Regions from separate parts of the Massilia litorea genome, predicted to be linked through region 1. Evidence: predicted binding sites of a transcription regulator. Region 1 holds the regulator's gene; each other region holds the start of a gene.
The links. Region 1 encodes sigma-54, which starts transcription at its own class of promoters, with help from an activator protein. Its sites were predicted from a motif close to TGGCANGNAANCTGCTTT; they were not measured.
Positions count from the first base shown of each region.

Region 2: LPB04_RS04140 (TldD/PmbA family protein) is a predicted target of sigma-54. The motif match lies at 1,923-1,940, and genes of this name have one in related genera.
Region 3: LPB04_RS02780 (PEP-CTERM sorting domain-containing protein) is a predicted target of sigma-54. The motif match lies at 1,412-1,429, and genes of this name have one in related genera.

Region 1 is NZ_CP062941.1:802,120-805,356, reverse strand. Features, by position in the region: gene lptA (lipopolysaccharide transport periplasmic protein LptA) at 1-531, shown strand, start outside; gene lptB (LPS export ABC transporter ATP-binding protein) at 531-1,292, shown strand; gene LPB04_RS03535 (RNA polymerase factor sigma-54) at 1,331-2,797, shown strand; gene hpf (ribosome hibernation-promoting factor, HPF/YfiA family) at 2,861-3,217, shown strand.
Region 2 is NZ_CP062941.1:923,787-927,023, forward strand. Features, by position in the region: gene LPB04_RS04135 (TldD/PmbA family protein) at 1-136, opposite strand, end outside; gene LPB04_RS04140 (TldD/PmbA family protein) at 145-1,782, opposite strand; gene LPB04_RS04145 (class I SAM-dependent methyltransferase) at 2,142-2,933, shown strand; gene LPB04_RS04150 (serine hydrolase) at 2,998-3,237, opposite strand, start outside.
Region 3 is NZ_CP062941.1:631,870-635,106, forward strand. Features, by position in the region: gene LPB04_RS02770 (alpha/beta fold hydrolase) at 1-636, shown strand, start outside; gene LPB04_RS02775 (FxsA family protein) at 677-1,078, opposite strand; gene LPB04_RS02780 (PEP-CTERM sorting domain-containing protein) at 1,482-2,285, shown strand; gene LPB04_RS02785 (hypothetical protein) at 2,330-3,199, opposite strand; gene LPB04_RS02790 (TerD family protein) at 3,222-3,237, opposite strand, start outside.

The DNA of each region.
Region 1 (3,237 bases):
GAGCGCGCGGACTCGCTCAAGCAGGCCGTCATCAACTTCGATTCGCTCGACGTCGACGAAGTCACGCAGACGCGCATCCTGACGGGGAATGTGGTCCTCACGCGCGGCACCCTGATCCTGAAGTCGGACCGCGCGCTGCTCAAGGAAACCCCGGAAGGCTACATGAACGTCACGCTTACTTCGAACCCGGGGCGCGTGGCGACCTTCCGCCAGAAGCGCGACGGCGGCCCGGACCTGTGGGTCGAAGGCCAGGCCGAGCGCATCGAATACGACGAGCGGGTGGAACTCGTGAAACTGTTCTCGAAGGCGATCGTGAAGGAACTCGAGAACGGGCGCCTGACGAACGAACTCGATGGCGCCTACATCTCCTACGACAACCGCAAGGAAGTGGCCACCGTGCGCAACGACGCCAGCGGCGAGACCAAGTCCGGCGGCGGCCGCGGGACCCTGATCATCGCGCCGCGCCGCACTGCGCCCGCCGCGGCTCCAGCGGCGGCTCCGGCAGCGCCGGCAGCACCAGGAAAGAAATAATGAAAGATGCACGCGACAACCGCAGCACCCTGGTGGTGCGCGGACTGCAAAAAAGCTATGGCAAGCGCCTGGTCGTGCGCGACGTCTCGCTGGAAGTCGGCTGCGGCGAAGTCGTCGGCCTGCTCGGCCCCAACGGCGCCGGCAAGACCACCTCGTTCTACATGATCGTCGGCCTGGTGCCGTCGGACGCCGGCACCATCGAGATCAATGGCGCCAACATTTCGAGCCTGCCGATCCACCGGCGCGCGGTGATGGGCCTGTCGTACCTGCCGCAGGAAGCCTCGGTGTTTCGCAAGCTGACGGTGGAAGACAATATCCGCGCCGTGCTCGAACTGCAGCGCGACGACAACGGCAAGGCGCTGACGAAGGATGCCATCAATACGCGCCTCGACTCGCTGCTGGCCGAACTGCAGATCGAGAAGCTGCGCGAGAACCCGGCCCTGTCGCTGTCGGGCGGCGAGCGGCGCCGCGTCGAGATCGCGCGCGCGCTGGCGACCAATCCGCGCTTCGTGCTGCTCGACGAGCCGTTCGCCGGCGTCGACCCGATCGCCGTGATCGAGATCCAGCGCATCGTGCGCTTCCTGAAGGAGCGCGGCATCGGCGTCCTGATCACCGACCACAATGTGCGCGAGACGCTCGGCATCTGCGACCGCGCCTACATCATCAACCAGGGCGCGGTGCTGGCGTCGGGACGTCCCGACGACATCATCGCCGACGAGTCGGTACGACGCGTCTACCTGGGCGAACACTTCCGCATGTAGCAAGGCTGTAGCAACAACACGGGACACCGAGCGGCACCATGAAACAATCCCTGCAACTCCGGACTTCGCAGCACCTGGCGCTCACGCCGCAGCTTCAGCAGTCGATCCGCCTGCTGCAGCTCTCCACCCTTGAACTACATCAGGAGATCGAGCAGATCCTGTCCGATAACCCGCTGCTCGAACGGCTCGACGACCCGCTCGACCACTCGGTGCGCCTGCTGGCCGACGGCGCGATCAACAGCGCGCCGGCGCAAGCCGAGGCGCCGGCGCCGAACAACGAGGAGGGCGCCCCTGCGCCCGAGGCGGCCGAGGGCGGCGAAGGCGGCGAGGTCGAACGCGGCGAGTCCGAGGGCGACTGGGGAGAGGGTTCGCGCGCATCGAGCGGCGACGGCGACGACGACGGCCGCCCGCAGCTCGGCGCGGTCGGCGTGACCCTGCGCGAGCATCTGTGCGAGCAGATTCGCGTGACGGGCGTCACGGCGCGCGACCGCGCGCTGGCCGAACTCGTGATCGACGCGATCGACGACAACGGCTACCTGGAGGAGCAGCTCGACGAGATCCATGCGCGCTTGCCGGAGGAGCTCGAGGTCGAGATGGACGAACTGCGCTGCGCGCTGGCGCTGGTGCAAAGCCTGGACCCGGTCGGCGTCGGCGCGCGCAGCGCATCCGAATGCCTGGCGCTGCAGATCCGCGCGATGCCGGGCGTGCCGCTGGTGACGCGGCGCATGGCCCTGAAAATCGTCGAGGGGTATCTGAGCTGGTTCGCGCAGCGCGAATTCACGAAACTGAAAAAAGCGCTCGACTGCGACGACGAGGACCTGCGTGAAGCGCAGGCCGTGATCCGCCAGTGCAATCCGCATCCCGGCGCCGCCTTCGCGTCGAGCGTCTCGGATTACGTCGTACCGGACGTTATTGTCCGCAAGTCGAAGGGCGGCTGGAGCGTCTCGCTGAACAACGAAGTGATGCCGCGCCTGCGTGTGAACAACGTCTATGCGAATTTGCTCAAGCAGGGCAAAGGCGAAGGCCAGATGAGCGCGCAGCTGCAGGAAGCGAAGTGGCTCATTAAAAATATGCGCCAGCGTTTCGACACGATCCTGCGTGTTTCGCAGGCAATTGTGGAGCGCCAGAAGAACTTTTTCAGCCATGGCGCGGTTGCCATGCGTCCCCTTGTGCTTCGCGAGATAGCTGATACACTAGGACTACACGAGAGCACAATTTCTCGCGTGACAACTCAAAAATTCATGCTGACCCCGCACGGCATGTTTGAGCTGAAGTATTTCTTCGGAAGCCATGTCGCCACCGAAGCGGGGGGCGAAGCATCGTCTACGGCGATACGGGCGCTCATTGCGCAACTGACAGGAGCAGAAGACCCAAAGAACCCATTATCCGACAGCAAGATCGCGGAAATGCTCGGTGAACAAGGGATGGTCATTGCGCGCCGCACGGTTGCAAAATACCGCGAGGCACTCAAGATTCCTCCCGTCAGTCTCCGCAAATCCTTGTAACAGCGGCCCCCATGCGCACTCCCTGCGCGGCGCGGCGGCCGCTACATTTTCAAAGGAGTGTGTATGAATCTCACCATCAGTGGCCACCACCTCGACGTCACCCCCGCCATCCGTGAATACGTACAGAACAAGCTCGAACGCATCACCCGCCATTTCGATCAAGTGATCGATTCCCACGTCATCCTCGCGATCGACAACCTCACCGAAAAAGACAAACGACAGAAGGCCGAGATCAACCTGCGCGTCTCCGGCAAGACCGTACACGTGGAAAGTGTGGCGCAAGACCTGTATGCGGCGATCGATCTCCTGATGGACAGGCTCGATCGCCAGGTGATGAAATACAAGACGATGTTGAAGGACCATAGTCGTGAGGCGCTCAAGCGCCTGCCTGAAGGCGGAGAGGCTGCTGCTGCGATCTGATCGCGCATCGAGCACCGTCT
Region 2 (3,237 bases), 120 kb from region 1:
TCGACACGGCGTTGCGCGCGAAGCGGATGTTGCCGTTGCGCTTGCCGCCGATGGTGACGATGCACTCGTCCGCTTTCGACAGCGACAGCACGCGGTCGCAGATGCGTTTCGTTTGGTCCTGGGTCAGGATGGTCATGAATGTCCTTAGCCGATCTTGCGGGCGGTGTTGATCACGTTGATGCCGTTGAAGCGCGCGGTCGAGGAACCGTGCGAGACGATGCTGATCTGCGGCGGCTGGCCCTTGCCGTCGAAGAAGGAGCCGCCCATGCGCCAGTCCTTCTCGTCGCAGATGCCGGCGCAGGCGCTCCAGAATTCCTGGGTGTTGGCCTGGTAGGCCACGTCTTCCAGCATCTGCCCGATCTTGCCGTCCTTGATTTCGTAGAACAGCTGGCCGCCGAACTGGAAGTTGTAGCGCTGCTGGTCGATCGAGAAGGAACCGTCGCCGACGATATAGATGCCCTTCTTGATCCCCTTGACCATCTCGTCCGGGCTCATCTTCTTCGTACCCGCCTTCAGCGAGACGTTCGGCATGCGCTGGAACTGCACATTGCTCCACGAGTCAGCGTACGAGCAGCCGTGCGATTCCTTCTCGCCGATGATGTGGGCCTGGTCGCGCGTGGCCTGGTAGTTGACCAGGATGCCGTCCTTGATGATGTTCCACTCCTTGCAGCGCACGCCTTCGTCGTCGTAGCCGACCGCGCCGAGCGAACCCGGGGTCGTCTTGTCGGCGACGATGTTCACCAGCGGCGAGCCGTACTTGAAATTCTTCGACTGCCATTTATCGAGCGTGGCGAAACTGGTGCCGGCGTAGTTGGCTTCGTAGCCGAGCACGCGGTCCAGCTCCGTGGGGTGGCCGACCGATTCGTGGATCGTCAGGAACAGGTGTTCCGGCGAGAGCATCAGGTCGTACTTGCCAGGGGTGACCGATTTCGCGGTGAGTTTGCGCTTGGCGTCGCGCCCGGCCGCGCGCGCATCCTCGATCATGTCGTAAGACTGCGTGTAGAGCGTGGCGACGCCGCCGGCGGCCTTGATCTTGTGCTCGGGACGCGCGTCCAGGTATTCGTAGCCCATGCCGACCGGGCTACCCAAGCCGTTACGCGAGCGGAACTTGCCGCTCGCCTTGTCGACGGCGGTCGCGTTAAAGGGTGCCCACAGGCGGTGCAGGTCCTGGTCGATGTAGGAACCGTCGGTCGACGCGAAATACTTCTGCTGGTTCACCTGGAACAGCATCGACTGCATGAAGTTGGCGCCGTTGTCCATGCCGGCCTTGTTCGCGGCGATCAGCAGCTCGGCCTTGTCCTTGATCGGCACCGTGCGCCAGTCCTTTTTGTACGGCGTCGCCCAGCTTACCTCGCCCACGCCTTTGACGGGTGCCAGCTGTACCGGTTCGGTCTGCAGTCTGGCGTTGGCCTTGGCGATCGCGACGGCCTGGCGCGCCGCGTTGGCGATGCCGTCCGGCGTCATGTCGGAGGTGGCGGCGAAGCCGTAGGCGCCGTTGCAGATCACGCGCACGCCGACGCCGGCCGATTCCGTGTTGACGACATTTTCCACGTTCAGGTCGCGCGTGGTGACGAACTGGTTCAGGTAGCGCCCGATGCGCACGTCGCAGTAGGACGCGCCGGCCTTGGTGGCGGCGTTGAGCGCGGTGTCGGCCAGCGCTTTCTTGGCCGCGACGGCCATGGGACTGAGCAGTTCTTCGGCCGCGATCGCACGCCCGGCAACCGGGATGAGCATCGAACCGAATACCAGGGTGCTGATGTTGAGGAAGGTACGACGTTCCATTCTGTCTCCTGAATTCAACCTGCGTCTTGGGGCGGCGCGCACACCGGCACTGCCGCGTATGTATATGTATTCCTCGGTACTTCCTCGCGCTGGAACGCGCGGCAAACCGTTCAACATTATCAGTAACTCAAGCGTTTGAATAGGCAATCTTCATACCAGCCGCAGTGCTGCACAGCAGGCGGTCTTTGCGCGTATTGACAGCGTCCGCAGGGTGTCCGGCTGTCCGCCGCGGACACGCGGCGGACAGTACATACGCGGGACAAGCCACTGGATTCGCTTGACTGCAAGGGTTGCTTGTTCGATCATCGGCGCGGCGGCAACGGCACCGGCCGGCGGCCCCTTACCACAACGGAGATTCCATGAAACGACTGATCCTCGCCGCCTTGTTGGCCGTGAGCGCAGCAGGCGCAGCCAGTGCAGCCCCGGCCGACGACGCCCTGAAAGCCGCCATCGCCGCCGAACACCGCGCGGACAACGCCAAACGCGACGTGTACCGCCATCCGTACGAGACCCTGAGCTTCTTCGGCATCAAGCCGACCATGACGGTGGTGGAACTGGTGCCGGGCGGCGGCTGGTACACCGAGATCCTGGCGCCCTACCTGCGCGACAAGGGCAAGTACATCGGCGCCGGCCAGGCACCCGACAAGAAGGGCGGCCTGGCCTTGCGCGCCAAACTCGATGCGAATCCGGGCTTGTACGGCAAGGCCGCCACCGCCGTGTTCGAGCCGCCCAGCCGTTACGAGATCGCGCCGGCGGGCAGCGTCGACATGGTCCTCACCTTCCGCAACCTGCACAACTGGGTCGGCGACGGCGACGAAGCGGTGCGCACCACCTTCAAGGAGATCTACAAGGTGCTGAAGCCGGGCGGCGTCCTGGGCCTGGTCGACCATCGCCTGCCCGTCTCCATGAAGCAGGACGACAAGGCCTCGAGCGGCTATGTGCACGAGGCCTATGTGATCAAGATGGCCGAGAGCGCAGGTTTCAAACTGGCCGGCAAATCCGAGGTGAACGCCAATCCGAAGGACAAGGCGGATCACGAAAAAGGCGTGTGGACGCTGCCGCCGGTGTTGGCGAACAAGGACAAGGACCGCGAGAAGAATCTGGCGATCGGAGAAAGCGACCGGATGACGCTCAAGTTTGTGAAGCAGTAATCGTCATGGTGGGCACGGGGCGCCCACCATGCAAAACGGGCCGCGTCGAGCGGCCCGTTTTCTTTTACAGCTTCGCCTTCTGCTTCACCGGCGTGAACAGCAAGTCGTGAAAATCGTAGCTGAAGTCGGTCTCACTGGACACCGCCTTCATTTTGACGTGCTCGATGCTGCCGTCGTAGTCGAGCGCGAAGGTGACGTAGGCGTCGGCGTTGAAATTGCGCTCCTTCCAGCGCACGATGAAGGTGTCGTGCTGGAAGTGCTCCATTTCGCCCGTCAAATCAGGCGTGCGCGCAAACGACATGAT
Region 3 (3,237 bases), 170 kb from region 1:
GCCTATTTCATTCCAGCGGCACAACGGCTGGCCACGGAATTCGACGTCTACGTACCCGACCTTCCAGGACATGGCCTGAGCGACACACCTGAAGTCCAGCCTGACATCCCCGGACTCGCGCAAGCATTGATCGACTGGATGGATTGCACCGGCATCGCAAAGGCCTGCCTGGTTGCGCACTCCATGGGCTGCCAGGTTGCCGTCGAGGCCGCACTTCGCCATCCCGGACGGATCGGCCGGCTGGTCCTGATCGCTCCGGTACCCGATCCGGCAGCACGCAGCACATTGCAGCAAGTTGGCCGCTTCGCCATGGGCGGAATCTTTGAACGCCCATCGCTGGTCCCGCAGGTGATCAAGGATTATCTGCGCATGGGTAGCCGGTTCGTCCCGGAGTTCCATGACATGCTGGCTTATCCCATCGAAGCGAAGCTGCCGGACATCGCGTCACCAGTCATGCTGATACGCGGCGAACACGACGCCATCGCTCCCCAATCCTGGCTCAACGAAGCCGCCAGGCTGCTTCGCGCAGCGCCCCCAGTCGTGATTCCGCGCTGGGGCCATGCCGTTCATTACAGCGGAGCAGACCAGGTCGCGGCGGCAATCCGTCCTTTTCTTGGCGGCTTGCCATCTGCCTAGCAATTCACCCAGCCGCAACGTCCACTCGTCGATTCGACCCTCAGTTTTTCTTTTCCCTGAATTCAACATCAATCACCTTGCCCTCATCGGTTCGTGATGGAGGATTCCGGCCCGCAGCAAATTTGAAGATGGACGATTTCAGGCGACCGAACATGGCCCGCCTCAGCCAGGGGTAGGAAAGCAGAAAAGCGGTAGCGAAACCGATCACCAGGGCGGACAGGTATTCGGCTTGCGACAGAAAGCTCAGCAAGCACAGTGCGAGCAGGCTCACGATGACTGGTCGACGGGCAGGTTTGGGTAATAGACCGACAGTGCGCAACTTCCCTTTGCTAAACCAGGGGATTCTTGCAAACAAAACGCCAAGCAGCAGTCCCGCCATGGCGCGACTAGTGCCGAGATGATCGGCCAACACCCCGACGACAAGAAAACCGGTGTAGGTCATGGTGCCGGCCAAGGCTGCCAGCGCCAATAGGACGGCTGTGAGCGCCAGCCTTGGCATACGCCATGCCGCTGTGACTAAGTAAGCTAGGATTTGTGTACTCCTGCGGGTGGGATCTGAAGGCGATTGCAAAGTTTAACAGCACGCTCCTGTGTCGGGCTTTTCAATTAAACCGGTGAAGCGCTGTACTACTCACGTCCGGGTAGCGTTGCTATTTCCGCATCGGCACGCTCGTATCCTGTTCGAAACGGGTGCAAGGCGCGAGCTGTCGACAGACTTGACGCTCAGCCGTTTTCCGCGTCGCTGCCCTCTTTAATAATCAAGCATTTATCCAACTGGCATGAAGGTTGCTCCCATTTTCATACCGAAGATTACTTCGGCTGTCGAAAACTACGAGGGAGCAATCATGACCACACAACGTCGTCCTGCACTTCTGTTTCGCGCCATTCCCGCCCTGACCTTGCTGGTGGCCGCAACCGCGGCCAACGCGGCCCCCATCTACTGGACCAACTGGACCGGGACCGACACCGACCCTGGTACCGGTTTCAGCGCCCAAGGCACCATCACGACCTCGACCACGACCGTCGGCGTCACCTATACCAATGCGGCGGGCGTCGGCTTCTACCAGCCAAGCGGCGGCAACGATTACTGGATTCCACGTACTCCTGTCGGGAACTCGCCATACACCAGCGCCCAGGTCGACAATCCGCCGACCGGCACCGACATCATCGCCCTCCAGTTCGCAGGCCCCCAGACGCTGACCTTCACGCAGTCGATCGTCAATCCGGTCTTCGCTTTTGTCAGCCTGAACGGCAATGGCTATGCCTTCCTGAACCAGGATTTCGACATCCTCAGTTTCGGCGGCGGCCTCGGCGCTCCCGCTCCCGGTGACAACAGCTGCGGCTACTGGGGCTGCGGCAGCGTGACCAAGCAGGTGGTCGACCTCGGCGGCGGCAACACCGAATACCGGCTGATCGGCAGCGGCGAGCCGCACGGCACCATCCGCTTCACCGGTGCATTCGACACGCTGACCTGGCGCAGCCTGACCAATGAGTATTGGAACGGCTTCACTGTCGGTGTGCAAGGCACGGTTGGGGAAGAGAATCCGCCGCCGCCCACCGACGTGCCGGTGCCGGCCACCTGGCTGCTGCTGGTCGCCGGCGGCGCGGGATTAATGGCATCCAGGCGCGGCCGCAAGACGCCGCAGTAAAGCAGAGACGCCACCTCGGGTGGCGTTTTTTTTGTTTATGCCCGCTATCCCTGCTTTCCGCCCTGCGCCTGCGCCATCTCGAGCGCGGGCAAGGTCACCGTCAGGAACGACGACACCTGCCCGATCAGGTCGGCGGCCTGCCGGCGTACCTGCTCCATCTGCAGCATCGACAGCTCCGCCTGGCGAACCGCCTGCTGAATCAGCGTCCGGCGCTGCACGAGCGCATCCAGCGTCGCCTCGGGCGCGCCGCTGGCAAGCGTCGACACCACCGCCAGCACCAGGCCGTGCAAGCCCAGGTTGCGCGCCGACTCGTCCAGCTTGCGCATGGCAAGTTCGCTGTCGGCCATGAGCTGCAGGAGTTGCGCGCGACTTGCCGTCAGAGCCGGCTTGAACTCGGCAGGCGAGGCCGGGCGGCGAAACAGTTTATCGAACATGCCCGCTGGCGCCCTGCTGCTCTCCAGCGCCGCCTCCAGCAACGCGGGCACGCCCATTTCCGCAAACTTCAGGACCAGTTCGGTGATCGGCTGGAGCAGCGCGGCCTGCTCCATCAAGGGCTCCTCTCCCCACTGCGTCACCAGCGCCAGCTTCACCGGCAGGATGCGGCGGAACAATGCGGCCAGGCGCCCCTCCGACTGCGCGAACAGTGCAGGATGGTCGGCCCTGGCGATCTCGAGGGCGTCGCGCACGGCCGGATGGTCCTCGCTCTCAAATAAGGCTTTGGCCGGGGTTTTCGCGGTGAGGCTGGACCTTGCCGGCGCCGGCGGCAGGTCGTCGAACGACAAGGCCTTGGGAGGGCCGGCGGAGGCCGGCGGCGCGGCAGCGTCTTGCGTGTCGCCGAAGTCGAACGCCCGCGGCACGGCCGGATCGGGGGCAGGCTCGGGCTCGCCGCCGAAATCGAATGCCTTGGGCGTCATCGGTCGCGCGGCATGGCCGGTCTCAGACGGTGCCGCCC